DNA from 3 places in the Halobacillus sp. KGW1 genome. Region 3 is predicted to be linked to each of the others. Evidence: predicted binding sites of a transcription regulator. Region 3 holds the regulator's gene; each other region holds the start of a gene.
What was found. Region 3 encodes LexA, which represses DNA repair genes until DNA is damaged. Its sites were predicted from a motif close to CGAACATATGTTCG; they were not measured.
Positions count from the first base shown of each region.

Region 1: a site for LexA is predicted at 4,115-4,128, ahead of uvrB (excinuclease ABC subunit UvrB). Genes of this name have one in related genera too.
Region 2: a site for LexA is predicted at 3,775-3,788, ahead of AXG56_RS12680 (YolD-like family protein). Genes of this name have one in related genera too.

Region 1 is NZ_LSOC01000003.1:152,646-163,203, forward strand. It holds gene uvrA (excinuclease ABC subunit UvrA) at 1-2,059, opposite strand, end outside; gene uvrB (excinuclease ABC subunit UvrB) at 2,067-4,046, opposite strand; gene AXG56_RS09835 (peptide chain release factor 3) at 4,292-5,881, opposite strand; gene AXG56_RS09840 (DEAD/DEAH box helicase) at 6,167-9,367, shown strand; gene AXG56_RS09845 (heme A synthase) at 9,409-10,293, opposite strand; gene AXG56_RS09850 (ABC transporter ATP-binding protein) at 10,516-10,558, opposite strand, start outside.
Region 2 is NZ_LSOC01000003.1:727,015-737,572, forward strand. It holds gene speB (agmatinase) at 1-326, opposite strand, end outside; gene speE (spermidine synthase) at 333-1,163, opposite strand; gene AXG56_RS12675 (transglycosylase domain-containing protein) at 1,295-3,346, shown strand; gene AXG56_RS12680 (YolD-like family protein) at 3,414-3,755, opposite strand; gene AXG56_RS12685 (YwhD family protein) at 3,880-4,422, opposite strand; gene AXG56_RS12690 (ABC transporter permease subunit) at 4,544-6,544, opposite strand; gene AXG56_RS12695 (YwgA family protein) at 6,673-7,173, opposite strand; gene AXG56_RS12700 (HD domain-containing protein) at 7,187-8,482, opposite strand; gene AXG56_RS12705 (lipoate--protein ligase family protein) at 8,675-9,517, shown strand; gene AXG56_RS12710 (hypothetical protein) at 9,538-10,558, opposite strand, start outside.
Region 3 is NZ_LSOC01000002.1:819,397-829,954, reverse strand. It holds gene AXG56_RS04905 (CcdC family protein) at 1-402, opposite strand, end outside; gene AXG56_RS04900 (Na(+)/H(+) antiporter subunit B) at 452-901, opposite strand; gene AXG56_RS04895 (cytochrome c biogenesis CcdA family protein) at 969-1,673, opposite strand; gene AXG56_RS04890 (YneF family protein) at 1,813-2,037, opposite strand; gene sirA (sporulation inhibitor of replication protein SirA) at 2,111-2,527, opposite strand; gene tkt (transketolase) at 2,686-4,689, opposite strand; gene AXG56_RS04875 (DUF896 domain-containing protein) at 4,861-5,094, opposite strand; gene AXG56_RS04870 (recombinase family protein) at 5,196-5,855, opposite strand; gene lexA (transcriptional repressor LexA) at 6,148-6,771, shown strand; gene AXG56_RS19275 (hypothetical protein) at 6,795-7,028, opposite strand; gene AXG56_RS04860 (N-acetylmuramoyl-L-alanine amidase) at 7,110-8,219, opposite strand; gene AXG56_RS19840 (methyl-accepting chemotaxis protein) at 8,430-9,338, opposite strand; gene AXG56_RS04850 (hypothetical protein) at 9,657-9,848, shown strand; gene glnA (type I glutamate--ammonia ligase) at 10,473-10,558, opposite strand, start outside.

The DNA of each region.
Region 1 (10,558 bases), on a different contig from region 3:
CGATATCAATCACTTTGTCGAGCTGATCGATTCCTTCTACAGTTTTATGCTTCCCTGGTTTTTGTTTTCCGTTATGAAGCCGCATCGAAAGTGTTTTGTAGAGGATTTCATTGATCAATGTACTCTTCCCTGAACCTGATACCCCGGTGACAGCGGTCAGAAGTCCAAGCGGCACATCGGCGTTCACTTTCTTAAGGTTGTTCTCTTCCGCTCCTTTGATTTTCAAAAAGCGGCCATCCGGTTTCCGGCGCTCTGCTGGAAGCGGAATGAATTTTTTACCGGACAAGTACTGCCCGGTTAAAGACTTCCGACTCTTCATTACCTGCTTCGGCGTTCCCTGGGAAACAATATTTCCGCCATGTGCTCCTGCACCAGGTCCAATGTCGATTAAATAGTCGGCAGCCAACATCGTATCTTCATCATGTTCTACCACGATCAGCGTATTATCCAAATCACGCATCCGCTTGAGCGTTTCAATCAGTCTGTCGTTATCACGCTGGTGGAGGCCGATGGAAGGCTCGTCCAGTACATATAATACTCCCGTAAGTGCAGAACCGATCTGGGTCGCAAGCCTGATCCGCTGCGCTTCACCGCCGGAAAGGGTACCGGCAGACCGGGAAAGTGTTAAATAATCAAGGCCGACATTCGCAAGAAAGCTCAATCTCTCTACAATCTCCTTCAGGATCATTCGCGCGATCGTTTCCTCCTTCTCTGTCAGTTCTAATGAATCGAAGAAATTCTTCGCTTCCGTAACAGAGAAGTCTGTTGTCACCCCGATGTGTTTGCCGTTGATGAGAACGGCGAGAGCTTCTTCATTCAATCTGTTTCCTTTACACTTCGGACACGGTTTCTGTGCCATGTACTTTTCCATCTGCTCACGAATATAGTCGGAACTGGTTTCTCTATAGCGCCGGGAAATGTTTGGAATAACGCCTTCAAAGAAGATTTCATTTTCCCTTACTTTTCCAAAATCGTTCTCATAGCGGAAATAAACCTTCTCCTCTCCACTACCGTAAAGGATCCGTTCTTTATGCTCCTCCGGTAATTCTTCGAAAGGCTGATCCATATCAATACCGTAGTGATCTGAAACACTCTTAAGCAGCTGCGGATAGTATTGTGAGCTTTGAGGTTCCCAGGCGGCGATTGCGTGTTCGTTCAAGGACCGGCTCCTGTCTGGAATCACAAGATCGATATCTACTTCAAGCTGAGTACCTAAACCGTCGCAGCGGCTGCATGCTCCAAACGGGCTGTTAAAGGAAAACATACGCGGCTCCAGCTCGCTGATGGAAAATCCGCATATCGGGCATGCATGGTGTTCACTGAACATCAGCTCCTCCTCGCCGATTACATCCACAATCGTATGTCCATTTCCTAGATTAAGAGCCGTTTCGATGGAATCAGAAAGGCGGCCTTCCACACCATCTTTAACAACAATTCGGTCGATGACGACTTCTATTGAATGTTTCTTGTTCTTATCCAGTTTTATTTCCTCGGAAATTTCGCGCATTTCTCCGTCGACACGAAGACGGATATATCCTTCTTTTTGGAGCTGTTCAAACACCTTCACGTGTTCCCCTTTTCGCCCGGAGACGACAGGTGCGAGAATCTGAAGCTTCGTTCTTTCAGGATACTCCATCACACGATCCACCATCTGCTGGACGGTTTGAGAACTGATTTCTATTCCGTGTTTCGGACAGGTCGGACGTCCAATCCTGGCGAAGAGCAGACGTAAATAATCGTAAATTTCGGTCACGGTCCCTACAGTAGAACGAGGGTTCCGACTTGTCGTTTTCTGGTCGATGGAAATTGCCGGGGATAACCCTTCAATTGCATCGACGTCCGGTTTATCCATCTGCCCAAGGAACTGACGGGCATAAGCACTCAAGGATTCCACATATCGGCGCTGTCCCTCGGCATAAATGGTATCGAATGCCAACGAAGACTTCCCTGAACCGGATAAACCAGTCATGACCACCAGCTTATTCTTTGGAATGTCGATATCGACATTCTTCAAATTGTGGGCTCTGGCTCCCTTGATACTTATATGTTTACTAGCCATACTCAAATCATCCCTCCGCTTTTAGTTCCAACAAAACATCACGCAGTTCAGCCGCACGCTCGAAATCGAGTTCCCGAGCTGCCTGCTTCATTTCCGTTTCCATATTGTCGATAAGCTCCTGACGTTCGCGCTTCGTCATTTCCGACGGCTTCTTACCCGTATCGTACTGTTCCTCTTCTTCTGCGACGGCAGTAGCCTTAATAACGTCACGCACTTCTTTCTTGATCGTTGTCGGAGTTACACCGTGCTCTTCGTTATAGGCAATCTGCTTCTCCCGACGACGGTATGTTTCATCTATAGCAAACTGCATGGAAGCCGTCACTTTGTCGGCATACATGATAACTCTTCCGTTTTCATTTCGTGCTGCACGTCCGATCGTCTGAATCAGGGAACGGTCGGAACGGAGGAAACCTTCTTTATCTGCATCGAGAATAGTAACGAGAGATACTTCCGGAATGTCCAGACCTTCTCTCAACAAGTTGATTCCGATCAACACATCGTATTTACCGACACGAAGATCCCGGATGATTTCAATCCGTTCGAGCGTCTTGATTTCTGAATGGAGGTAAGCAACCTTCATTCCCAACTCTTTGAGGTAGTCCGTTAAATCCTCAGACATTTTCTTCGTAAGTGTTGTAACCAGTATCCTCTCATTTCGATCTTTCCGCTTGTTGATCTCTCCCACCAGATCATCGATCTGACCATGAATCGGACGCACTTCAATTTCCGGATCAAGAAGTCCGGTCGGCCGGATAATCTGCTCGATCATCTTCGGTGTATGTTCGATTTCGTATGGACCAGGCGTCGCCGAAACGTAAGCAATCTGGTTGATGTGTTCCTCGAATTCATGAAACATAAGCGGCCTGTTGTCCATAGCGGAAGGGAGACGGAATCCATGATCGACGAGCACTTGTTTCCTAGCCCTGTCCCCGTTATACATCCCTCTCACCTGTGGAAGTGTCACATGGGATTCATCAATCATAATCAGGAAATCATCCGGGAAATAGTCGAGAAGCGTATAAGGCGTCGCTCCCGGCTCCCGGAACGTCAAATGACGGGAATAGTTTTCGATTCCTGAACAGAAACCCATTTCCCTCATCATTTCCAAATCGTAGTTTGTCCGCTGCTCCAGACGCTGCGCTTCGAGAAGCTTGTCGTTGTCCCGAAGCTCTTTTACACGGTCTTTCATTTCCTGTTCTATATTTTCAATGGCTTTTTTCAACTTTTCTTCCCGGGTGACGAAGTGGGAGGCCGGGAAAATCGCTACATGCTCCCGATCGCCGATCACTTCGCCGGTCAACACATCCACTTCTCTGATCCGGTCAATTTCGTCTCCGAAAAATTCAATCCTCATCGCATGTTCTTCCCGTGAAGCAGGAATAATTTCCACCGAATCCCCGCGCACGCGGAATGTACCACGCTGAAAGTCAATATCGTTCCGCGCATATTGAATGTCTACAAGGTTCCGGAGCAGCTGATCCCGATCCTTCTCCATTCCCGTACGAATGGAAAGCACCTGACTTCGATATTCGTCGGGAGAACCTAAACCATAAATACAAGAAACACTGGCAACAATGATGACATCGTTCCGCTCAAACAAAGCAGACGTAGCGGAGTGGCGCAGCTTGTCGATCTCATCATTGATGCTCGCGTCCTTCTCGATAAACGTATCCGACGAAGGGACATAAGCTTCCGGCTGATAATAATCATAGTAACTGACAAAATATTCCACAGCGTTATTTGGAAAGAACTCCTTGAATTCACTGTAGAGCTGCCCTGCCAACGTTTTGTTATGGGCTATGATCAGTGTCGGCTTGTTGACCTGTTCAATGACGTTTGACATGGTGAACGTCTTACCGGTACCCGTTGCACCGAGTAACGTCTGATGTTTTTCCCCATTGTTAATCCCTTCGACCAATGCTTTGATTGCTCGCGGCTGATCTCCCTGCGGGGTGTATTTAGATACTAATTCGAATTGTCCCTCCACGACGAAAACCTCCGTTCCTCACTATTCCTTCCTAGTTTACCACAACAGTTTACCATTCTAACCTTAAACGAACAAACATTCGCACTTGCAATTGGTTTTTCCCTATTTTTCCATATTTACCCCCTCTCTCCGACATACTCCTTTTCCATCCAACCAACGCTCACCTATATCCTTTACGACTCGGAAAAATAAAGAAAGCACCTGTATCCACAGGTGCTTTCTTTATTTCTATATCAATTCAGGGCTTACGCATCAAAGGTTTGATTATATTCATTTACTTCAAACAAATCGATCAACTCAATATCCGGATTCTTATCAATGAACCAACGCAGGGAAAAATCGTTTTTGAACAGAACAACCGGATTCCCTTCCCGATCTTCAGCAAGCATGTTCCGTTCATCGAACAGCGAAACGTCCACCTGATCCTCTTTAAGCCAGCGTGGAATACGCTCTCCAAGCGGTATTAACTCAATATCCACATTATACTCATTCTTCATCCGATATTCGAATACTTCGTATTGAAGTTCTCCGACAGCACCGATGATAAAATCTTCGAAGCTGTAGCGTTTAAACAGCTGAATTGCTCCTTCCTGAACCAGCTGTTCCAAACCTTTGCGGAACTGCTTCGATTTCATAACGTTTTTAGCTGTAACCTTCTTGAAGATCTCCGGCGGGAATTGAGGAAGTTCATCATATTCAAACTTGGATTTACCTGTAACAATCGTATCGCCGATCCGATAGACGTTTGGATCATAGATTCCGATAATATCTCCTGCATATCCTTCCTCTACGGTTCCACGGGAAGAGGCTACGAACTGTTGTGACTGGGCAAGTTTAAAGGTTTTTCCGGTTCGCGAGAGCGTGACGTTCATTCCGCGTTCGAATTTACCGGAACAAACTCGAACAAAAGCGATCCGATCGCGGTGCTGCGGATTCATGTTAGCCTGGATTTTGAAAATAAAACCTGAAAACTCCTCGTCTTCTGGTGAAACGACACCTTCCGTTGACTTACGTGGTGCAGGTTCGGGTGCCATTTCAATAAATGAATTAAAGAATGTTTCGACTCCGAATGGGGCGAGTGCACTACCGAAGAATACCGGCGTTTGATCACCGCGCAGCACCTTCTCCATATCAAAAGCTTCCCCGGCTTCTGCCACAAGTTCCATCTCTTCCTGAGCTTCCTGGAATGTTGCATTTTCTGTTAATTCCGGATACTGATCGAGCTGGTTATAAGGAATATAATCTTCTTCCTCATTTCCTGTGAAATGAACGAACTGTTCCTGTTCTCTGTCAAAAACCCCGAGGAATCGTTTCCCCATACCGGCAGGCCAGGTCATCGGGTATGTTTCAATATTTAAAGTTTCTTCAATTTCCTGCATTAAATCGAACGGCTCGCGTCCTTCCCGGTCCATCTTGTTAATGAACGTAAAAATTGGGATGCCGCGCATTTTACAGACTTTAAACAACTTGAGCGTCTGTGCCTCGATTCCTTTCGTCCCGTCAATAACCATGACAACACTGTCGACAGCTGTCAGCGTGCGATACGTGTCTTCACTGAAGTCTTCATGGCCAGGCGTATCCAGTATATTGACCTGGTAGCCTTTATATGGGAAGTTCATAACACTCGATGTTACTGAGATTCCCCGCTGCTTCTCAATTTCCATCCAGTCGGATGTAGCGAATTTACCAGATTTCTTTCCTTTTACCGTTCCTGCTGAACGAATCAGATTACCAAACAGCAGCATTTTTTCCGTCATCGTCGTTTTTCCGGCGTCCGGGTGGGAGATAATAGCAAACGTACGACGCTTTTTCATTTCTTCTTGAATAGGATTCATCGTGATATCCTCCATGTTATAAATTTTATATGTTTTGATTTAAGGCAGGATATACGTTACAACGACCGTGTCGTGGACACATGATCCGTACAGCATTCCTTTTCCATAAAAAAAGCGCGCCTCGATTTCAGAGCGCTTCAACACTTTTGATTATACTTTGAAAGTTAGCATAACCGCCCGCTAAAATCAATGCTTGACGTGACAGGCCATGATTCCTTCCACTTCTCTCCCCCTCTGCAAACCTGTTATAATAGAAGCAAATAACGTTCAGTAAGGATGCCATATATGCAAAGTTATTTACTACAACCGAAAGATATACAAAAGATTACCGGTCCCACTTACTATGAGCGGGGTAAACGCTACTTCGAATCAGGTAAAGTGTATGGACTGTCACATAATAGCGCCATCCGTTCCTGGCGGGCGGTCGTAGCGGGGACCCATGATTATGAAGTCCGCGTTTTCTTTTTTGACGATGAAGATGTCGAGGCGACGTGCGAATGCCCGGCATATGCAGAGCACTATACGTGTAAACATATCGCCGCCGTTTTAATCGCCATACGTGAGAAAACATTGGAGGAGCTCGCTCCGCGTCTGGCTGAGAAAGGGAAGAACGTCCAATTCCCTCCGGCCAGTCAAGACCGTATGTTCGCTGTAAGTTTGTTTGAGGCTTTCCGGCAGCGTCAGGAAAACCAGTCGGAAACAGAAAGCAAGCGGCCGCTGCAAGTCAACTATTTTCTGCACCTTCAATCCATGCTTGGCGCGAAGAGTCTTGGAATGGAGATTAAAATCGGCGAAGGCTATCCCTACGTCATCAAGAATATTCGGGAGCTTCTTGACCACATTCGGAAGCAGCAGCCTTACAGGATTACGAAAAAGTTCACCTTTGACCCATCCGAACACCTGTTTACAGAGCTGGATAAGCGAATTTTCCATATTCTTCAGCGGGCATATGAACAGGAGCAGTTTTATGAGCAGCATTGGAGTATGAACGATAAGAAAGTTTTACGCATTCCACCTGCCATGACCAAGGATCTCCTTCCATTGCTACAGGAACAAAATGCTGCGATGATTGACCGTGGCGATCCGATGGGGGCTTTCCGCTTCGAACAAGATTTTCCGGATTTGTCCTTTTACGTAACGGAAGAACGCGGTCACTTTCATATGCATATGAACAAGTTGAAGGAATATGATTACCTGGCAGATTACCATATGCTGTACCGTCAGTCTTCCTTCTATCCAATTGACCCGGAGAAAGAAGATATTTTGAGGACCTTATATACCACGCTCCCATACAACTCGAGCGGAAGTCACACAGTAAGCTATCACGATATGGAAGGAATTGTTTCCTACGTCCTGCCAGAGTTAGAGCGGATAGCTGACGTTAATCTGGACTCTTCCGCTAAGGAAAGAATTATTCAGGAGCCATTGCGGGCAGAAGTTTATTTGGACTTCTCCCAATGGACATTAACCATTGATGTAAAGTTCCATTATGGTGACATTACCATCGATCCTTTTCAACAGAATAACGTCTCTCAGGCAATTATACAGAGAGACAGTCAAACGGAAGAGCATATCATGCAGATCATTGAGTCTGCCGAATTTAAATTTGATGGAGAAATGGTCTATATTGAAGATGAATACCCTTTAGATGTTTTTCTGCGCTATTATCTTCCGAAGCTTAAAGAGTGGAGTGATGTCTACTTATCTTCCTCCGTACGCTCTTTAATTAGCGAAGAAGCACACGAACTCCAAAGTTCCGTCGAGCTTGAAAACGAAGGGAACTGGCTTGATATCCGCTTTACCATTGAGGGAATCAGCTCTGATGACATACACGAAGCGCTCAAGGCCGTAATTGAAAAGAAAAAGTATTATCGACTCTCGGATGGAGCTCTAATGTCTTTGACCTCGGACTCCTTTGAACGCTTCCAGAAACTTATGAACGAACTGGATCTTACCGCACAGGATTTAGATGACAATCAACTCCACGTTTCCACGGCGCGGAGCCTTCAGGTGGAAGATGCCCTTCAACCGACGGATGCGGAACGAAACCGGCTGTTCCATGAACTTGTGAACCAGCTTAAATCACCACAGTCGTTTGATATCGCACCTCCATCTGGACTGAATGCAGAGCTGCGCTCCTATCAGCTCACCGGTTTTCGTTGGATGAAGATGCTCAGCCACTATGGTCTCGGCGGTGTCCTTGCGGATGATATGGGACTTGGAAAAACGCTGCAGACGATCACTTACCTGCTTCATGAAAAAGAAGAAGGGCTGATGAATGAACCGGCGCTGATTGTTGCTCCGGCTTCTCTCGTCTTTAACTGGAAGAAGGAATTAGAGAAATTTGCACCTTCCCTTTCTCTCCAGGTGTTGACCGGGGACCCGTCTTCACGTCAGGAAGCTCTGGAAGCAGCTGCTTCTAAAGATGTTTGGATTACCTCGTATCCATTATTGAGACAGGATGTTGCCTCCTACAGCGACCAGTCATTCCACACCATGATTCTTGATGAATCACAGGCGATCAAAAACGAAGCGACCAAAACTGCCGTCGCGGTACGATCCGTAAAAAGCAGACACCGCTTCGCCTTAAGTGGAACACCAATTGAGAATTCTCTTCAAGAGTTGTGGTCTTTATTCCGTGCAATTATGCCGGGGTTCTTTCCGAGCAAAAAGAAATTCACGCAATTAAAACCAGAGAAGATCTCCATGATGACGCGGCCGTTTATATTACGACGGATGAAGACGGAGGTTCTTGATGAACTACCGGATAAGATCGATTCTGTCCAGTACTCAGAGCTGACCAGGGAGCAGAAAGAGGTTTACCTCGCCTACCTGGAACGAATCCAGAACGATATCCAGGAGACCATTGCGACAAAAGGAATACAGCGAGGGAAACTTGAGATCCTGGCTGGATTAACACGCCTCCGCCAAATTTGCTGCCACCCGGCATTATTCCTGGAGAACTATGAAGGGAAATCAGGTAAATTGGAGCAGCTGAAGGAACTTGCTTTGGAACGGAAAGAAAATGGCAACCGTCTTCTTATTTTCTCTCAGTTTTCCAGTATGCTTTCTCTCATGCACGAGGAACTCCAGAAATCCGGTCTGGATGCCTTTTATTTGGACGGTCGGACAAAAACAGAAAAACGTATGGAAATGGTCGATCGGTTCAATGCCGGAGAGAAAGATGCTTTCTTTATCTCCTTAAAAGCCGGAGGGACCGGTCTGAATTTGACCGGAGCCGACACGGTCATTTTGTATGACCTGTGGTGGAACCCGGCAATCGAGGAACAAGCCGCCGGTCGTGCACATCGAATCGGCCAGGAAAAAGTCGTTCAGGTCATTCGAATGATAGCAGAAGGTACGATTGAAGAAAGGATCTATCAACTGCAGCAGAAGAAAAGGGATCTTGTTGATCAAATTATCCAGCCTGGTGAATCGATGCTTACCTCTTTAAGTGAAGAGGAAATCAAACAACTCTTTGCATGAAATAAAAAAGCAGCTGTCTCACAAGAGACAGCTGCTTTTGTTTACACTGCGGCTTTTTTACGCATTTTAAACCAGTACCCGCCAAGGATGCTTGCTCCGATAGCCATCGTAACCGTTGATATCAACATGTGGAGGGACGATGCCAATACGACATTGCCCGTAATGACGATTACAAACCCTACAGCAGCGTTCATAACGATTGATAACAGGTACAACCAGGACAACAAGATATGATAGCGGAACCTGGAAGCGTAAATGACAAACCAAATGGCAGCTACGATAATGACGAACGTAGCGACCCAATGGAGCGAATAAATCATGTTGGCAATGGATTCACTCTTAATTAAGTACTCCATTGCAGGTATATCCAAGAGAACATTGCTGGCACGACTATGTTTAAAGAAAGCACCCAAAATGACTTGAAGAACGTATACACTATAGCCGATCAGGAAAGCACGGTAGCTTTGAGATACAGACGACCAGCGATCTCGATCCAACTCGACTGGTTTGTTGTTCAAACTGTAGCTGAGCAGTACAAGAATGACCAACAGCATTTGGCTGAACGTTACATCAAATGTCGTGAAGCCGGGAGGTGTTCCCAAGAGCACGTTCAAACCACCAACCATGGATTGGAAAAGCAGCAGAATGATACTCAGGATAGCCAATACGAATACAGGCTTATGCTTACGGTATTTGATGATAGCACCGATTGCATTGATTCCAGTCAATACAACAAGAAGTGGAACCATTAAACGGTGGGAATACTCGATGATGACATGATAATCCGTAATATCAGGAATAATTTGTCCATTACATACAGGCCACGTACTTCCGCACGCATCCCCGGAATCGGTTGCGACGACAAGGTTCCCGAGAATTAGTGCGAGAAACGTGACGATGGTAGTTAAAATTGAAAATTTCTTCATCGTCTTACCCTTTCTCTATTTAGATGTTAATTATAAAAACATGAAGTTCCAAAATAAATCATATCACGAATTAGAATTAATAGAGAAAGGAAATCCTATACGTTTCTCATGAACTTTTTGTGAACAACCTAAATTCACCTACTTCTTCGAGGTTGACCATTAAAAGAATGGACGATCATAAAACAAAAAAAACCGGGAAGGTCCATTCCTCCCCGGTTTCCATCAGACCGTAACTGCTGCTTGTTGTTTGCGCGCTTCCGCCTGG
Region 2 (10,558 bases), on a different contig from region 3:
CCAAGTCCAAGTGGATACTTCCCTTTCTCCAATAAGTCATCCATAAAACCTTCGATAATATCAAGACTCCGGGCCGGGTTCCCGAATGGAAGCAGCATATCCCCTTTATCATGGTAACGTACTTCTTCCAAATGCTTGTCTAGATAAGGACTGTACTCTTCCAACCCGATCGAAGCTTCACGAATCCGGTTGGGACCGAAACGGGATCCGGGACGGAAGCTCACCGTCCAATCCATCGGCATGCCGTAGATGACAGCATCCGCCTCTTCTTCTGTCGCTCTGCTCATAATGAACACTTTGCCGGAATACGACTCATCAAAAATCATGGCCTGTCACTCCTCCGTCAAATCTTTTACGAATTTCGGAAGAGCGAAACTCGCTTTATGAATCTCTTCTGTATAGTACTTCGTATCAATAGACGTGAACCGCTCCTCTTTCACTTGAAGTGGATCGTACACTTTACTTCCCATCGTGAATGTCCAAAGACCGCTCGGATACGTCGGAATATTCGCCGTGTACACTTTCGTGATCGGGAACGTCTCTTTCACATCGCCGTACACCTGACGGATTAAATCTGCTTTGAACCATGGATTATCCGTCTGCGCAACAAAGATTCCATCTTCTTTCAACGCTTTGGCAATCCCTTCATAGAACCCTTTAGAGAACAAGTTCACGGCAGGGCCCACCGGCTCGGTGGAGTCGACCATGATCACATCATACTCCTGCTCACTTGTCGCAATATGCATGAAGCCGTCATCCACTTTGACTTCCACACGCGGATCATCCAGCGCTCCGGCAATGGATGGAAGATATTTCTTGGAGTATTCGATGACTTTGCCGTCAATTTCAACAAGCGTCGCCTTCTCCACCCCTTCATGCTTTAAGACCTCACGAATCACACCGCCGTCTCCGCCGCCGACAACAAGGACGTTCTTCGGATTTGGATGAGTAAACAACGGTACATGGGCAACCATTTCGTGATAGACGAATTCATCTTTCTCTGTCGTCATGACCATGTCATCAAGAACGAGCATGTTCCCCCATTCTTCCGTTTCCAGCATTTCCAACTCTTGAAAATCTGTCTTTTCCTTATGAAGCGAACGATTGACTTTCGCTGTAATACCGAAATTCTCGGTTTGTTTCTCGGTAAACCATGTACCCATGTTTCATTCTCCTTTTTCATCTATAAGTAGTTCCATTGTATATAAACTTTCACAAGAAGTTTATTTTACTACGTATTCTCACATAATAATAGCAGTCTTTATGCATTCTTAACAGTTGGGAGTATAAAAAGATGCGCTCATTATTTAAACGTACGTATAAATGGGGGAAGCGAGGGTTCAAGCTGGCTTTGTTCGGTTTGATTGCCGGAGTTGTCCTCACAATCGGTGTATTGATTGCAGCCGTCATCCAAGGGCCTCCTTCCTTGACGACTGAACAAAATACGGTCTTCTATGGATCGGACGGAGAAATTATCGGCGAGGATCAAGGAGCCGAAGAACGCTACTGGATCGACATCGATGACATGCCGGAGTCCTTGAAAGATGCCACCCTTGCCATTGAGGACAGACGCTTTTATAACCATTTCGGCTTCGATTTCAAGCGAATCGCAGGCGCGGCTCTCACAGATTTGAAGCAGATGAGGATGGCGGAAGGAGCCAGTACGATCACACAGCAATACGCGAGGAACCTTTACCTTTCCCATGACAAGACATGGACGAGGAAGCTCCATGAAGCAATGTATGCCCTACGTCTCGAAATCTTCTACAATAAAGATGAAATTCTGGAAGGCTACCTAAATACGATTTACTACGGACACGGTGCCTATGGAGTAGAAGCAGCAAGCAGGTATTACTTCGATAAAAATGCGGAAGAGCTCTCTTTGAAAGAAGCCAGTATGCTTGCCGGAATACCTAAGGGACCGAGCTATTATTCTCCATTAGATAATGAAGAAAATGCGGAAGAACGTCAGGAGCTTATATTGACGGAAATGGAGAATAACGGCTACATCACGCCATCTGAGAAAGAGGCGGCCGTAACCGCAAGCATTACGTATGCAGATCCCGACAAATCCGAGGAGAAGGAAATTGCTCCTTATTTTCAGGACCAGGTCGTGACAGAAGCAGCCGGCATCCTTGACGTAAGCAGGGAAGAAATTGAAAGCGGAGGCTTCCATATCCATACGACGTTGAAGGAAGACCACCAGAATATCCTCGAAGAAAAGGTGAAGAAAAATATACCCGCGGAGGAAGAGATACAGGTCGCTGCTGCGGTCATGGATGATCAGACCGGAGCCATCACAGCCATGATCGGCGGGAAAGATTACGAAGAGAGCCCTTATAATCGTGCCACCCAGGCGGAACGACCGGTTGGATCCACGATCAAACCATTCCTCTATTACGCAGCGCTGCAGGAAGGCTACTCTCCAGTCACCATGATAGAAAGCAAACCGACAGAGTTTGAAGTGTCCGGAAAAAGTGAACCGTATGCTCCAACGAACTTCAACGGAAAGTTTGCCGATAAACCGATTACGATGGCTCAGGCTCTCGCCATATCCGATAACATCTATGCCGTCTCTACCCATATGGACATCGGACCGGAGAAGCTTGTCCGGACGTTGCAGGATTTCGGTATCGATAAGCAATTCAAACCGAACCCTTCCCTTGCCCTCGGCTACTCCTCTGTATCCCTTTTGGATATGGTAACCGCCTACGGCAAGCTCGTGCAGGGAACAGAATCGATCTCCGGGCATACGGTGAGCAAAATCACCGATCAGCACGGGAGCGTCTTGTATGAATATGAACCGGTTTACGATAAGGATAAAGCCATTGATAAGAAAACGGCATTCGCCGTGACGCATATGATGACAGGCATGTTTGACTCGGGGCTTAACGCCAACTACGCAGACGTCACCGGTTCACCAATCAACGGCAAACTGACACGTATGTATGGCGGCAAATCAGGAACAACGGATACCGACAGCTGGATGATCGGCTTCAGTCCTCAGTATTTGTCCGCCGTGTGGATCGGGTATGATGAAGGCGGCAAAGTACTCGAAGACTTTAACGACCATCGCTATGCCAAGAACATCTGGGCAGATACGATGGAGGCTGTCCACGAGCCGCTTCCTGAAGCTTCTTTCATTCCACCGCCGGGCTTGAAAGGCGTCTATATCGACCCTGACACCGGGGCCCTCTCCGGACCGAACTGTCCTAAGGAGCGGCTTGTGTATATGGAGAAAGCCGCAATTCCTGATGAAGTCTGCGGCGGAGATGACAGCAAGGATGTAGAGGAGGAATTCAAGAATGACCCTTGGTTCAAAGATGTGGTCGACTGGTTCTTCTAATTTCAATATTCTCCCAAAAATAAACCCGGGCGATCCGATAAACGGACGTCCGGGTTTTCTTTATCTGCTATAAAATAGCCAGATCCGCAAGATCATCTAAACGGAAGCTGTAGGGCTCTTTCGTTTTCCAGTTTATTGCGTTCACCCGCCGCTCCGTTTTGTTCAACTGCTTCAGCTTCAGTATGACATCCTCGTAATCAAAACCGTTATGCACTCTGGCTTTTACAGTAAGATCATCTTTCCATGCCCGCTGCAGCAGAAAATCGACTTCCGCCGCCTTCTGCTCATCGATGATTCCTTTCTCCACCCGTTCATCCTCTTTCCACAGGTTTTTAATCATTTCTACATGCTCCGGCAGCATTAAGGACGTCCACTTGATCGTCCCACGGTCACGATTTCGATTATCCATTTCGCTCTCTCCTCCAAAACGAACGTTTGTTCTCATTTTAACACAAAAAAGCAAAAGGTATACTGGGTTTTCTAGGGAATGACACATAAAAAATCCACCCCCGCAGATGCGGGAGCGGAACATTTCATTCTACTCCTAGCGATTCCTTTAAAGAAGACGTCGTATTTTCCCACAATTCCGGCTTGAAATCCCGTAAGTAGTCACCGAGAATTTTCTTGGACTTTTCATCCATGTGATCAACGACATACTTCCCTTTCAATGACTTATCCATATGATTCACGTGCTCAGGCATCAGTTTGTAGCCGCGCTTGATGGAACGGTCGACGACGATTTCGCTCGCTGCCACTCCATAATAACAAGGTTTGCCTTCTTTAAACTCCACCGTGACCCAGGCAATCCAATACAGCAGACCGTTCTTCACGACTTCTCTGTCCGTAATGAACTTGATCCGCTTCTCGACTTTACTTCTCGCATGAAGAGCTCCCATATCGACGTAGGCCTCTTCTTCATTCGGATCGACGATGACAGGCGTCATGTTCTCCAGGCTTATGGAACCGACACCGTAACCGCCGTGGCCGTCCGTGGAGTCGTCCTTAATGATGGTAAACTGATTCTTTTTCTTATCTTCCGAGTCTTTGTTGTTTTTGAACTGATCGAATTCTCTCATGCTTTAAACGCTCCTCCTCATTGTGTACACCAGCTATTTTGTCCCATTTTAACATACAACAGCAGGATTATTGTCAAGGAAGCGTCGAACACTCCATTAATCAAACGCTTGTTTAAGTCTCCTATGATTCATCTCGCCTCCAGCCCTCGCCGGACGCCCGCTTCATAAAAGTGAAGTCCTCCGTAGCAGGATCTTTATATCGGGGTTGTCTTTTCTCTTTCTTAGATCGTCGGGCACGGAGCAGGTGCAGTCCTTCCACCGGCACCCCTACCCTCCGCTGCTGGACATCTTTGATTCCCTGGATGATAAGCTGCATAGAGGCGATAATAACGACAAAACAAAGAAGAGCGGGAATGATCAGCCACCACCGGCCGGTCATGAGAGAATTCTTCGCAGAACCGATTAACCCTGACCATTCGTAGGTCGTACTCAGCGGTGGATCGTTCTGATATGGTTCGTACGTAACTTTTGTGCCGCCGAAGTAAATATCAAATACGCCGAGGTGAATGAAAATCAGCAGCGTTTGAATGAATTGCTGCCCGAAAACAACCCCTATCCTTGCACTCATATGTGGAAGCAGATGCTTCCATAGAAGATGGACGGAACTGCCTCCAAGTACTTTGGTACTGACAACAAACTCTTCTTTCATGATCCCTTTCATTTCCTTTCCGAACAGCGTTACGACAAGCGGAGCAGCCAGCAGAGTAAGGATCAGAGCCTGGTACAGGATCCGCTCGGTTTCCGTCGTCACAAACCCTCCCTCCGGCATCCATAACACCGGCCGGAGAAGCAGGTAGGCGATGACCGTCATCGGCAGGAAGTGCATGCCGTCCACCAGCTTCTCGATACCCTGCTGCCATTTCGACGGCAGAAAGAACGTATACGGGACTGCCAGAATAAAGCCGATAAAGATGCGCAGGAAAGCGATAGCCAATGCAAAAAGGATCGTGTATTTCGCCCCGACAAGCAATTGATCAAATACGCTGAATCCAAGGACGTCCGTCCCAAGAAAAACGTACTCCGGTGTATGGGGCGCACCGCTCACCAGTCGATCATTCTCATCGTATATTTGAAAGTACTGATCGACGAGGGGATCGGCAGTCATTGTATAGACGATGCTTACGATAACCGTCGAGACGATGATCAGGAAGCCGGTCAGGAATTTGACATTCCTAAAGTGGGCGAGTATTTCTCTCCAGATGAAGGAGAACCGCACTCCTCCCGTACGTTTTCCTGTGCCCATAAAGGAATTCATGTGCAAATTCTCTTCTTCCAAGCGCCGTCCATCCTTGATCAGGAAAGACTCCGTTCCCTGATACAGTAAATAAAATGGAGTGAACAAAAGAAAAAGGACAAAAGCAGAAACAATGGGCCGGAAATCGTCTATGAACACCGTTGTGATTCCGTTGATGTTAAATATGTATTCAATGATCAATAGACTGGAAAGCGCTCCCCAGACGATGATTTTTGAATGGGAAAAGGCACTGGAAACGATGTTGCGCACCACATGAACGGAAAGGATGTTCCATTTCGTCAATCCCTTCCCCAGCGCCAGCTGCACATAAGGCTTTGCCATCTCTTCCTCCATTAACAGCAGAAGAATCCTGTACATCATGACCATCGGAAGCACCGCAATGGCGATGATCGGAAGCAGATAAATCTTATCCTCTCCAAGCGAAGTGAACGGGGCTATCAGCCATCCGGTCTGTTTGAAGAACCAAACGATGAAGAGCTGTAAAGAAAAAGCGAGCAGAAGATCCGGGACAGCCTCCAGAAGGCCGACGATACGATCGACTACGGTCCGGATCCATTTCGGCAGGAATAAGGTAAAGAACGCACCGAAAAAAGCAAGGGCGACACCAAGCAGAATGCCTCCAAAGAAGAGAAGCATGGAATAACGATACGGCTCCCATATATAATCAAGCATCGGCACCTGCTGACCTTTGAACCAATATGTCCATTCAGTTGGATGACCAAGACTCATAATAAGATCCCGCAACTGCAGACCGTAGCTGCGCAAATCAAAGAAAGCCCCCTCATAAAACAGCGCCGGCGAAGCGCTGATCAATACAATCCCGATCAGCCCCAGCACATAATAACCAATGAACTTCACTAATTTCACAACTCAATCCCACCTTTTTTCTAAATAATCAGACATATAGATAAAAAAAGAAAAGGCATACTCACGTGGTACACCTTTCCGCTGTCGGAAAAAAATCAGGATAATCAACCGGATCCTATAGTCCCAGTTTAATGAATAGCGCGTAATTTTTCAATAAATTTCCAAGCGTCAGCTATATCTTCTTCCGTATACTTTTGAGCGCTTTTTACTGTGAACACCTTCTCCGCTATTTCATCCTTCGGTAGATCTTCAAAGAAAAGCATCGTCGAAACCAGCTCTAAAAACCGGGAGCTCCGTCCGTTCATTTCTGCAATCTGTGCGTGAAGCGGCGGCAGGTTCATTTCATAGTGGGTGAGGAATTGCCTGCCGCTGTCCGTCAATTGATAGCGGTATTGATAGTAATTCTTTTTCTCTTCCCTCGTTTCCCTGATAAATCCCAGATTGCACATCTCTTCTACACGCAGCGTCAACTCTTCCGAATACGGTCCGTAAAAATGGAACTGGTACCGCTCTTCGAAAGGAATGTCACATTTCTTCAAAATATAGATCATCTTCTGCAGCTTCTTCCTTCCGACGATTTCATCGGTACTAGAAAAGAACTGCATCAACTTCGCATGGTTTTCCAACATGGAAGCTCACTCCTTATCCATACAAAATTTCCATAATCCGCTTCTTCGTCTTACTTCGATTCGACATATCACGCAGTAGATCCATCGGGAAATAAAGCTTATGGTCGGTCCGCTTCTTCCCTGAAATAGACTCCACAATATCCGACAGACGGGAAAGCTCCTTCAATTCATCGTTCGGCTGCAGGAGATGAATAGGCAGACGTTCCCCTTCTTCTCCTGGACGATAGAAGTCATAAGGAAGGTCCGAGCTTGAATCTACAACCAAATAATAGTCAGGATTCAGTCCTGCCTTCTGGAACAGCTTATACAGCTCCATCCATTCGTTCATCTGGGAATTAGGGTTGAACTCGACATACTTGAAGAGTCTGCGGTTGACGAACCGCTGGCATAGATCACGAAGGACCGGGTCCTCCTCTTCCATCCACGTCTGAAAATAGAAAAGTGTCACAGGTTCATCCAGAGCCAAGTACTCTGCTAATGTCGGTTTCCCTGCAAAAAAAGAAAGGAAATGGACTGGGGACAGCCGGAAGGTATAGTCACTCTCGTAAAGCTCTTTCGCTCTGTGAAGGATTTTCGATAAGATGACTTCCGCACTCCTCGTCACCGGATGGAAATATACCTGCCAGTACATTTGGTATCTGCTCATAATATAGTCTTCGACAGCATGCATACCGCTTTCCTTCACAACGACCTGATCTTCCATCGGACGCATGACCCTTAAGATCCGTTCCATGTCGAAGTGGCCGTAGCTGACGCCTGTGAAGTAAGCGTCACGCTGCAGATAATCCATACGATCGGCATCGATCTGACTCGAAATCAAGCTGACGACCAGCTTATTCTTATATGTTTTGTTAATGACATCCGCAACTTTTTTCGGGAACCCTTTCTCTACACGGCTGAGGACCTCGTTTACTTCTGTATCGCCAAGAAGAATTGCCTGGGTGAATGCCTCATGATCGAGCTTGAAGACTTTCTCGAACGAATGGGAGAAGGGACCGTGTCCGAGGTCATGAAGCAGCGCAGCACAAAGACAGAGAAGCCGTTCCTGGTCGTCCCAGTTCGGCCGATCTTTGAAGTTATCTATAATTCTCCTTACAATTTCATAGACTCCGAGCGAATGATTGAAGCGGCTGTGCTCTGCTCCGTGGAACGTTAAATATGACGTCCCAAGCTGCTTGATACGCCGCAGTCTTTGAAATTCGGCGGTTCCGATCAAATCCCAAACCACCCTGTCCCGTACGTGAACATAACGGTGGACAGGATCTTTGAACACTTTTTCTTCGCTTAGTTTCTCATCACGATAGGCCATCTGCTTGTCCTTTCTAAACGACATTTTCCTCTATTATATACCTTAAAATCCGACAAAAAAACCTGAATACATACATTAAATTCCAATATTATTTTTTCATCCTCCGCAGATTTTACCTTTCCCAGCTGATTCATGCAACACTCATCTTTTGCTATAATAGAATAGAATGCAAAAAAGGAGTACGGAACTACAATGACTAACATCCATCCATTATTAAAAACAAAAGCATATCGCTTTATTGACCAAAGCAATCTCGGCCCCACCTTTTCGGCCCTTCAGTCTTTCGCAACCGATGACGCACTGTCCATTTCTGTCGGTGAACGGAGGAGTCCGACTGCCGCACGGCTGTGGGTCCATCACGACACGGTCGTACTGGGAATCCCTGATGCCCGGCTTCCTTACATCGAGGAAGGAATCGCCTATTTGAAAGAGAACGGCTATAAAGTGATCGTCCGTAATTCCGGCGGTCTGGCTGTGGTCCTGGATGACGGGGTTTTGAACCTTTCCCTCATCTTCCCTGATTCCAAAGAGGTCAACATTCACGAAGGATATGAAGCAATGGTTTCCTTCATTCAATTCTTGTTTGCGGATTTAACCGACCGCATTGAAGCCTATGAAATTACCCGGTCCTACTGCCCGGGTACGTACGACTTGAGTATTGACGGCAAGAAGTTTGCCGGTATTTCCCAGCGAAGGGTTAAGAACGGTTCTGCCGTCCAAATTTACTTGGACGTCAGTGGAAGCGGTCGGGAAAGAGCCTCCCTGCTGAAGGAATTCTACAACATCGGGAAACGCGGAGAACAAACAAGATTCACTTATCCAGACATCGATCCCTCCGTCATGGCATCCTTGAACGAATTGCTCGGCACCGAACTTACCGTATCCGATGTAAGAGACCGAATTCTCTACAAACTGTACGAACTATCCGGTTCCATGACGACCAATCCCCTCGAAGGCGTGGAAATCGAATGGTTCAATAAACGCTTCGATCAAATGGTCAAACGGAATGAAAAAGCGCTCGAAAACCTTACTTGATAGGTTTCGAACGCTTTTTTTCATTTCTTCTTTCTGGTCATACCCGCAAAGTCGAACATCATAGAAAAGACAATACCGATGAAATAAAGAAACTTGCTCAGGAGGAAAGCCACAGGCACAGAGAGAAAACCTACGAAGGCGTGATTAACCGCTGCATCCAAATATCTTGGTGTTTCTGAAAATAGAAGATAACCGAGAAGCCCTCCCGCCATGAATGACGCAAGGACAAGGAGCATGTCCCGTCCAACCATGAGGAAATTGCGAAAGGCGAACGGAGTCTTGGCATATCGGAAAACACCCAGGATGAGCATCGTGACAACGGTGAACCCATACGACCACGGCCCTGCAAAGACGGCGCCGGATACCTCCCAGAACGGCATCCAGAACAAGGAGAGCAGGAAACTGATCAGCAGCCAGCTGTTGAATACGCGCTCCCCGATCTTTTTCCAAGCTTCCTCTTTTTTACGCTGCTCCTGCCTCTTTTCTTCTGGAATGAAAACAGGAACGTCTCCATGCTTCACTACCCCGAGTTTATGGGGAAAAGCGAGCCCTCTTTCGGTTTCACCATAGGGACGGGTGGAGTCCAACACAACCCCCAGCGCATAATCCGGATAATGAGTCAGCTCGTATTCTGTTTCATAAACAGGAATACCCTCAGGAAGGATCTTACATGCAACCTTCCACTCTTCCGGTGTAAGTCCCATTCCCCTGAATTGCTGCTGCCCCTCCTCTTCCCAGCTCAATACAAGTACGGGATAAGCTATACTGCGGGACGGGGCTTCCTGCCTGTATATATTCCTGATTGCCCTCCCTGCGTATAGAGCTGTAATCTCTGCAAAAGGAATGGTCTTCTCGATCGTTTCTTCTCGTTCCGGGAGATGGAAATACTCATAGAAGCCTTCCTTTGTCACCTTTTTTATCGATGTGTACCTTTTCTGTTTGTCCCGAAGCATTCCTATGCCGACCAACAAGCAGATACTGCCGGCGAAGATGCTGAGCAGCCCGGCAACCCAGTGACTGTGCCTCGACACCCAAATAGAT
Region 3 (10,558 bases):
CATTCCAAAAGCGAGAAGGAAGAACATACCGCTTGTTTCCCCGAGAGGGATATGCTGTCCGACAACCAGTTTGAAAATGATTCGGACAATTAGAAGCCCGAAAAGAATGAATGCAAAGGCTTTCGAGGGTACTAAAAAAATCTGATCTCCCCTTATTTCGAACTTGGAGGAGCGGATCAGGAAAACAGAGAACAACATCCCGATCAAAAGCGCTTCTGCTACCTGTGCCCACTCCACCCGAAATACAGGAAATACAAACATAAGCGCCCCGGTGCTCATAAAAAAGGGCGGCAGAATAATTTTTTTAATGCTGGCCGGCTGCTTGGAAGCCCGGAGTCGGACAAATATCATGGCAACAGCCATACCAGCAGCCGCAACCGTACTTGCAATTAACCAGAACATACCGATTCACACTTTCTTTATTTCGTCCCCGACTGCGCTGGTAAACGAATTAATCCAATGCTTCTTCCGCTTCTTCCCTGTCGTTGGCGATGGTTAAAATGATTGTCATCGTCACCCCTACAACGGCCAAGTAAACACCTAAGTCAAAGAGGATAGCCGTAGCCAAGTGTGTTTCCCCTAAGATCGGCAGATGAAAATAAGCGTCTGTATGGCTGAGAAAAGGTACATTGAAAAGAAAAGAACCTGCCCCTGTAGCAAGGGCGATAATCAATCCAACAGGAATGACGTAACGGAAATTGACCGGTAGTATCTTTTCCATGGCACGTATGCCATAAGCCATATACATAAGGACGATAGCAGCAGAAGTCATCAGACCACCGATGAATCCTCCCCCAGGCTTATTGTGGCCCGCAAAGAATAGATACACGGAAAAGCCGAGCAGTATGAAGGCGATCAATGTTGTTGTGGTTCTTAGAATGATGTCGTTCGTTCGAGTCATACGAATGCTCCTTTGTCTTTTATTCAAGTACTTTCATGATAATACAAAAACAGCAGAAAATCCATGATCAGAAACCTTGGAATCCGAAGAAGCCGGCAAGGTAGGAAGTAAGCTTCGTCATCCAGTTAAAATAGAGCGCAATCCCTACCGCTATCATTACATATCCGCCTGACTTTACGATTCCCGCACTGTGTCGTTTAATCCAACCCAGTTTGCCGACAAAGAAAGACAGCAGGAGAAATGGGATGGAGAAACCGAGGGAATAGGCAACCATCATGACTAAAAACAAGTCCGGAGAGTCAGCTGCGAGCGACAAAACACCGGCAAGAATCGGCCCCGTACAGGGCGTCCATCCCAGCGAAAAGGCTAAACCAATTAAAAAGCTTCCCGCATACCCGGAAGGACGGTTCTTGAACGCTATTTTGCGATCCTTCATTAAAAAACGAAAATTAAAGACGCCGATAATGACGAAACCAAAGAAAATGATAAGAATTGCTCCTAAGCGACGGATCACGGATTCATTTTGAATGAGAAACTGACCAATAAAACTCCCTGAAAATCCAAGAATCAGAAAAATGGTGGTAAACCCAAGCAAAAACAGTACCGTGTGCAACTGGCTGCGCCTTTTCAACATCCCGTTATCTTCCTTTAATTCATGAACGCTCATCCCGGTTATGTAGGAAAGAAAAGCTGGATACAAAGGAAACACACACGGAGAGATAAACGATAAAAATCCTGCACCAAAAGCGAGAAATACATTGACTTCTGTCATTGGCCCACCCCCCCTTGTTTCTGCGTCGCCTACCATTGTATCAAATAAAAATCGGAAAAACGACGAAAGTGTGTGAACATCTATGGAAGTTTACATAGATAGAGCCTTCTCCCAGACGTCCGGTAGAAGGCTCGATTCATTATTTCATTTGGTTGTTCATGGAACGCATCATCTGATTGATCTTCTTCTGTGAAGGCTTCTGGCCCATCTGCATCATCAGTGTACGTAACATCTGTTCGTTAATTGGCGGGTTTTTCTTTAAATAGTTCATCATGTACCTTCTTGCGATGAAGAAGCCCAGGGCTACACCACCGACAAGAGTCAACAAGGCTATGATGATAACCCATACGATCCCCAGTGTCATGTTTTCGTCTTCCTCCTTCGAATTGTCTCCCATAACAGTATAGTAAAACGTCTATGAGAATACAATAGCCGTTTTAAGAGAAGAGTCTGGCAGAAGGCAGCGGGGCAATCCATCCATAATATTGACCGGACAATTCGATAATAAAGAAAGAATGATCCGTATTCCTTAACGGGTGGAAAACAGAGCTCTCTGCCTGCCAAAGGCTCTCGCTGTAATAGAGACAACAATAGTTCTTACTTCTTATTATATCATAGCCGCTAGGTAATTCGAAAAAAGGACGACACAAATCGGCCGTTTTCTTCTCCAAAGACCCTTCCGCAAGGGGAAAATCACAAAATGGAAAAGAATCGACTATGTAAGACAACTGCTTGTAATGAATAACCGGCTCATACTCCTCCACACATTCAAGGAAGAACTGCCTGAGCACTTCTGCTCTATGGTAATACTTTTCCATAACCTCTCTTTTCACGGAAAAAATGATAAACTGCATCGCTATCCTCTCCTTGTGCTTATTATAGAGGGCGCAGGAGGGATATGCTGTCATAATATGAAAGGACAGGCATGGTTATTTTGTCAAAATGACGCTGATTTACATTATGTAAAACAGGAAAGAAGAGAGCTTCCGAAGGCGGAAGCTCTCCCTGTTATTTATTTCATAAGGTTCTCCGCATGTTTCACAACATTTTCTACAGTGAAACCGTAGTTCTTGATTACCGTATCTCCAGGTGCGGAAGCGCCGAACTTGTCGATACCGATAATAGAGCCGTCCAGACCAACATAACGGTCCCAACCAAAGGATGCTCCCATTTCGACAGCAAGACGTTTGCGAACGTTTGAAGGAAGAATTTCTTCTTTGTATTCCTTAGACTGAGCTTCGAAGTGAGTAAAGGACGGTACGCTTACTACGCGGACATCGAATCCTTTTGTCTTCAATTCTTTCTGCGCTTCTACGATCAGCTGAACTTCCGATCCGGAAGCGAGAAGAATTGCATCAGGCTCTTCTTTGTCAGAATCACTAAGGATATAAGCTCCTCGCTTCATACCTTCATATGCTTTCTCTTCCGTTCCTTCAAGTGTAGGAAGGCCTTGACGAGTCAATACGAGTGCTGTAGGCATCGTTTCAGACTCCATCGCAATCTTCCATGCAGCATTCGTTTCGTTTCCATCTGCAGGACGAAGGACTGCAAGATTAGGCATCGCACGAAGAGAAGCAAGCTGCTCCACAGGCTCGTGAGTAGGTCCATCTTCTCCTACTGCTACAGAGTCATGAGTAAGGACGTAGTTTACCGGCAGGTTCATCAAAGCAGATAAACGAACGGCCGGACGCAGGTAATCACTGAACACAAAGAACGTACCGCCATAGATCTTGAGACCTCCGTGGAGGGCAATTCCATTCATAGCAGCCGCCATAGCGAATTCACGTACACCGAACCAGATGTTTCTTCCGGCATAGTTTTCACGTGTGAAATCTTCTTCTTCTTTGACTTCTGTTTTATTTGATCCTGCAAGGTCGGCACTACCACCGAATAATGAAGGAACTGTTTTGGATAATGCATTGATCGCATCACCGGATGCCGCACGTGTAGCCGGGCTGTCTTCTCCTACTGTATAAGAAGGAAGCTCTTTGTCCCAGCCTTCCGGAAGCTGACCAGCGATCGCCGTTTCCAATTCTTCGGCAAGCTCTGGATACGCTTCTTTATACTGCTTCATCAGCTCGTTCCATTCCTGCTCTTTCGCTTGACCATTGTCTTGAATTTTCTCTTTGAAGTCTTGATAAACTTCATCCGGTACGTGGAACGGCTCATGCTCCCACTTGTAGAATTCTTTCGTAGCTGTTGTTTCCTCAGCACCAAGTGGCGCGCCGTGAGAAGCGGACTTACCGGATTTGTTCGGTGAACCGAATCCAATGACGGTTTTCACTTCAATCATAGTAGGCTGCTCTTTATTCGCTTTTGCTTTTTCAATTGCTGCTGCAATTTCTTCGGTATCGGTTCCATCTTCAACACGGATGACTTCCCAACCGTAAGCTTCGTAGCGTTTCTCTACGCTTTCGCTGAAGGAACGATCCAGATCTCCATCAAGAGAGATGTCGTTGGAATCATAAAGCACGATCAATTTCCCAAGACCTAAGTGACCTGCAAGGGAAGCAGATTCCTGAGAAACGCCCTCCATAAGGTCGCCATCTCCGCAAATGGAGAAGGTATAGTGATCGACAACATTGTAATCACCGCGGTTGTACTTAGCAGCAAGGTGTGCTTCTGCCATCGCCATACCGGTCGCCATTGCAAGCCCTTGACCTAGAGGACCAGTTGTAGCTTCGACTCCGTCAGTGTGGCCGTATTCAGGGTGACCAGGAGTTTTAGAATCCCACTGACGGAAGGACTTCAAATCCTCGATGGATACGTCATAACCAGACAGGTGAAGCATGCTGTAAAGAAGCATGGACCCGTGTCCAGCGGATAGGACAAAGCGGTCACGGTCGAACCATTGAGAGTTCTTAGGATTGTGATCCATAAACTTCGTCCAAAGTGTGTAAGCCATTGGAGCTGCTCCCATAGGCATTCCAGGGTGGCCGGAATTAGCTTTTTCTACTGCATCGATAGATAAAGTACGAATAGTATTGATTGATGTTTGTTCAAGGCTGTTAGCCATGTAAACATTCCCCTTTCTGTTAAGGCATATGTACCATGTATTATCCTATAATGAAATTACATTTGAGACAAGCGCCAGGACTCAATAAAACCGTGACCGTTCTAATTTTCCCTGAATAAGCAAAATTAAACAAAGAAGCCGCACGCTTTATGGCTAAGCGTGCGGAGGAAGTTAATTTTTCTTCTCATTCTTCTGCATCTGTTTCAATTTTGCCGGTGTCACGTCGTTTCCTTCTGGATCTACAACCGTTACACCTTTCAATTGGTTCTTAAACGATTTGCGGGCGTTTTTCAAGTATTCCTGTCTGAGCGTTTTCTGCTCTGCTTTTTCGGAATCTGTCAAATCCACCTGCTTGGATTTATTGGCCAACTCATTAATTCGCTTGATTTTCTCTTGGGATAACATATGATCCTGCTCCTTTTTATTAGTGATCGATAAGCAGACGATGGTACATAAAACGGAAAAAGACAAGCAGCCTTCAGACCCTTGTCTATCGTCTATTTATATTACAGTTCTTCCGTCTCCTTTTCAAGCGATAGGTATTCTTTATACCTTCTATGTACGGTCGCTTTAGAAACGTCATATCCCAGTCCTCGAAGCGTCGCTGCGATATCTTTAAATGTCAAATCATTATTGCGAAGTCGCACAACCTCTTCAATTGGAAAATGGAGTCGTTCACGGCCCGGAGCCATGTGTCTGTTGGATAAATTTTCAGAAGGGTCATATCCTTCTGCTACAGCTTTCTTCATTCCTCTTCGTATTTTCATATTGTGGATTTTCCGCTGATACTCCTCCACAATCCCAACGATCTGAAGCACCATAGAATCCGACTCGGAAATCTGAAGTTCGCCTTCATGAGTAAGGGAATAAACCTTAACCCCAAGCCTGTTAAGCTGATGGAAAAGGGCTATCTTCGTATTCCCTCTTCCGAGCCTCGTCTCATCCTGAATCAGCAATGCATCCGCCTGTCTTGAAGAAAGGTACTCCAAAACAGAAAAAATACCTTCTCTTTCTATTTCGTAGCCGCTTGCCTGTTCTTCAATGCAATCGACAATTTCCAACCCGTGATTTTCTGCCATGGCAGTCAATTCCGCCCTCTGGCGTTTTAACGATGAGATCTGCGCCTCTTTTTCCGTGCTGACGCGGCAGTACAAAACAACCTTCATCTACAATAAACCCCTCTCTTATCCGCTCGTTACCATAGAATAATAGAGAAAAGCGAAGCTGACAACAAACAAAATGATGTACGTGACGTCCAGTTTGGATAGTTTATTGAACATGTGAACCCCTCCATATTAAGAACGAACGTTCCTAAGAACCTGTGTTCGCATTTGATATTTTTAATTATATACGAATGTACGTTCCTGTCAACGACTTTTTTTCGAACGCTTGTTTGTGTTTTTTTGCCCTCCATGGTACAATGTGGTTACTATAATCCTATGTACGAGGTGCTAATCTATGAATAAACTTTCCAAGCGGCAGCAAGAAATACTAGATTTCATAAAAGAACAGGTAGTGTTAAAAGGGTATCCACCATCCGTTAGGGAAATCGGACAGTCTGTGGGTCTTGCTTCCAGCTCGACTGTGCACGGACACTTATCAAGGCTTGAGAAAAAAGGTTTTATCCGTCGGGACCCTACGAAACCGCGGGCAATTGAAGTTATTGAATTAGAAGAGGATCACAGTATTCCCAGAAGCGAGGTCGCCTATGCCCCTGTGATCGGTAAGGTCACAGCAGGGTCTCCCATCACCGCTGTCGAAAATATTGAAGAGTACGTTCCACTCCCGGATACGCTTGCAGGAACGGACGACAACACATTTGTGCTCATCGTACAGGGAGAGAGTATGATAGAAGCAGGAATCCTGGACGGAGATATGGTAGTAGTCAGACAGCAGCAGACAGCTCAGAACGGTGACATTGTCGTTGCCATGACAGAAGAAGAGGAAGCGACGGTTAAACGCTTTTTTAAAGAACAGAACCACATCAGGCTTCAGCCGGAAAATGCGACAATGGAACCGATTATACTAAATGATGTTTCCATTTTAGGACGAGTTGTCGGTTTATACCGGACGGTGCATTAAAACAGAAAGAAGCGGCGGCCGTTTTAAGCCCCGCTTCTTTTCTCTGTTCCTTTATTTTTACGAAAAACTGCCACGGCAAGAATCCCATCCCATCTGAACGTTCTTACTTGTTTCCGTGTATAACAATAAGCCACGCAACAGGCTTCCTCCATCCTTATAACTCGAATTAATCGTTGAGAAATAGATTGATCACGGGCATGATAAATAATTTCTAACGGTAAATGCTCTATCATAGAACGGTTTAATAATTGGTGCATACGCATCACCCCATTACGAACATTTGTTCTTCTATTGTATGAAGAATGACGCCGAAAGTATACCGGGAAATCCTGGGCCGTTCATCGTTTTAAATAATTTTCGATCTTTCGGGCTGTCTCCAGACGCGTCGCTCCGGATAGATCAACAAAATTGGACCCTTTTAAGCCAGCCGTTCCCCCACCGGCAACGATTATCTTTTTAGCCACTTGGCGCCTCTCTGCCGTACGCCTTAACGCAATCATTGCATTTTCCCGAATAGCAAGTGTCTCCACAGCAGGGAAATCAGCAAATGAATTGATGACAACTGCAACCTCTTCCATTTCATCATCCTCCATTTTTTTGAGGGCTTCTTCCATTGCCCTTTTTGTATTTGGCCCATAATATCCATCGACTCTTAAACCCTGATCCCTCTGAAAAGCTTTGACAGCTGTCTCTGTAGCTGGACCGAAGGAACCATCGGCCCCGTAGCCTCCCATGGAATAGCCCAATTTCAATAAATTGCGCTGCAGCACACGTACCGCTTCTCCCGTATCCCCAAGAGAAAGGTAATTTTTGTCGATCGTTTCACCGACGCCTTTAAAAGCCACACCGAAGTACTCACAGATTCCCTGCGCGTGTTCCTTTGCTACTTCTTGTTGAAAAGCTTCATTAATCATTAACAAAGCCTCGCGCCTGTTATCCATATAGCCGTTTTCGGTTAGAATTGCAGGCATATCTGTTTCTCGCAACACATGAAAATTGCCTTCTTTAACACCGCGCCAGTTCTGTTGCGTCCCTCGCCGTAAATACTTGCCGACAAGCGCTGCCAATCTGCCAGCCTCCCGATTCAAAGAACCCGGATACACATATACTTCAATTCCGCTGGGATCTGATCCACCGAAAGAACCGTCAAATGCGTTGTAATGCACGGACACGTAAATATCTGCATTGTACCTGTTCGCTTCTGCTGTTCTTGTCGTAAGAGGGGTATCCGCATCTGTGGGTGCAACAAGCAGCACACGGAAGCCATGGTATAAAAGAATATCTGAGAGATAAGCAACGACCTTTCTATTAAACTCATTCTCTTTAATTTGACGCCCCAGCTCAGGTATATACGGCGTTCTCTTCCCAGGAGTCTCCATCCCATGTCCATCATCCAAAGCAACCAACCTGCCGTTCCAGCTTCCGCTTGGATAGACTAATCTTGCCATAATGATCTCCTTTACTAATCTATTAATTTCCTTTACAAATATTTAGCAATAGTAACTACTTCTATGTAACAAGATTATGCTCACTCTTGTCCTTTGGTTCCATTTTGCCGCAACATAGGGCACATATATCCGCTTCTGTCCCTTACTAAAGCCCAAAAATCATACAAAAGGAGCGCTCCGTTCTGTTCACGGCCGCTCCCTTATATCTATCTATATAATTTCTTGCAAGTGATTGGCTCTTACCTCCAACTCTTCCCCGTCTCCGACAAGCTCATGATAAATCTCACTTGCAGACTTAATTTGTGATAAAGCAGCCTCCACATCTTTTTGTATCTTCACCGTTCCCTTTGTGATATTTTCTATTTCATTAGTAATGCTTTCTACATTTTCATTCACTTCGCTGATGGATTTTTCTACTTTATTCGATAATTTACGCACTTCTTTTGCAACGACATCGAATCCTCTCCCATGCTCTCCCGCACGCGCAGCTTCAATTGCGGCGTTTAATGACAACAAGTTTGTCTGAGAAGCAATATCACGAATGGTCTTAACCACTCCCTGGATCTTAGTTGTTTGAATACCAAGCTCCCCAAGCGTTTCCGTGTTTTCAGAAGATATCGAAGAAATCTGATCTACTCTGTCACTTAAATCATTCTGAAAGGCTAATCCTTGGACCGCCTTTTCATTTAATGTGTAAGACATATCCTTCAACCTGCCGACAAGGTCCTGAAGTCCCTGCTGCCGCTCTGATATGTCTGTTGCAACTTTTAATATTCCACTGACCATTCCATTCTCCCATACAGGCATGTAGGTTGCTTCCAGCCAAATTTCTGCTCCTCGCCTGTTCTTTCTGAGAATTTTATTCTGAAAACTCTTTCCGGTTCTCAAATTTTCCCAAAAAAGCAGATACTCTGCACTTTCAGAAAAGTCCCGGAAACAGAACTCCTTATGATCCTTCCCTATAATTTCCCGGTTCGAGTTGTACCCCATTGTATCAGCAAACCGATCATTGACATAACGCACCTTGCGATCAGTTCCAAAATATATCATCGCCAAATTATCATTGATGGATCGAAACAAGCGCTCTTCTATAACATCTCTATCTGCTGCACTAACCATTTCATTCCCCTTACTCTTTATTTATTTTGTTTCTTTCGTATAGGTATTTTACCCTATTCAAAAAACTAAAAACCACCCCGGGTACATTATTACCACCTGAATGCTCTCCGTCTAAGACCAAAACCAGACATCTTTATGGACGGAAGAATCAGCATAGGAGGGTTTCTATTTGTAAGCATACCTCTTTTATGTGAAAACGGATGTAATAAAAGCTATAGAACAAAAACAATCAGAATAGTTAAATAAAACTATTCTGAGGAAGTTAATCATTTTATACCGTATAATAATATTCAAATCCAGGCATTAAGGAGGGGTAGTGTGGATAAGTTAATGGATAAGTTAATTCGTTTGTATGACGATATCGACGGGGATCGCACGAATGACGAACAACTCAAGTTAATGGATGAAATGCTTCGTCGTATAAGGGAATTAAAACAAATAAATGAAACGTTACAGGCTCAAGTGGATACTTACGAAGATTTGATTATAAGATTAATAAAAGAAGGCTAAGCGGTCATTCCTTCTCACTGAGGTAAGAATCTCCCGGAGCGAAGGCTCAGGGGGAATGGAAGCAACACAATCCAGTCAAACACAGCGTAAACAAACGTTCGTAAACATACTCTACGTAACTAACGTTGTTCATTTAAGAAAACTTTAGATTATGGATGATGCAGGGAATGGCTGATTCACTTGTTGATTTTAGTTTCCCTCATCGCTTCTATATAATTTCAAACTCAAATAGCCTCAGGGACTAATACAATCCCCCCCATTTTCCCTGTATCTTTAAAATATGTCTGGGTTCCCCTGGCTTCTTCCAGAGGAAATGTACGATCAAATACCGGCTTAATTCTTCCTGACGCTAAGTTGAAAATATGATTATGATATGTGCTTCTTTTTTCCCTAACCTACCTTTTATTTCCTCACCCTCAGCATAACGAAAGGCTTCTGGAAATCAGCTTATAAGAATTACTATAAATAATATTGCAGGGCGCTCTCACATCCCTGTAGGCATTCAACTTCCAGATGTACTGTCATTCATCAACCTGCACCTTTTAAAGGTTAAACATATGTAAACCCACTTGGATCTTGCATATAAAAAAACCCCGAGGCTTAGAGCCCCAAGGGTTTTAAGGTTTAATACGTTTGCAGATATTGCTCTCTTTCCCACGGATGAACCTGTGTGCGGAACATATCCCATTCGATTTCCTTTGCTTCAATGA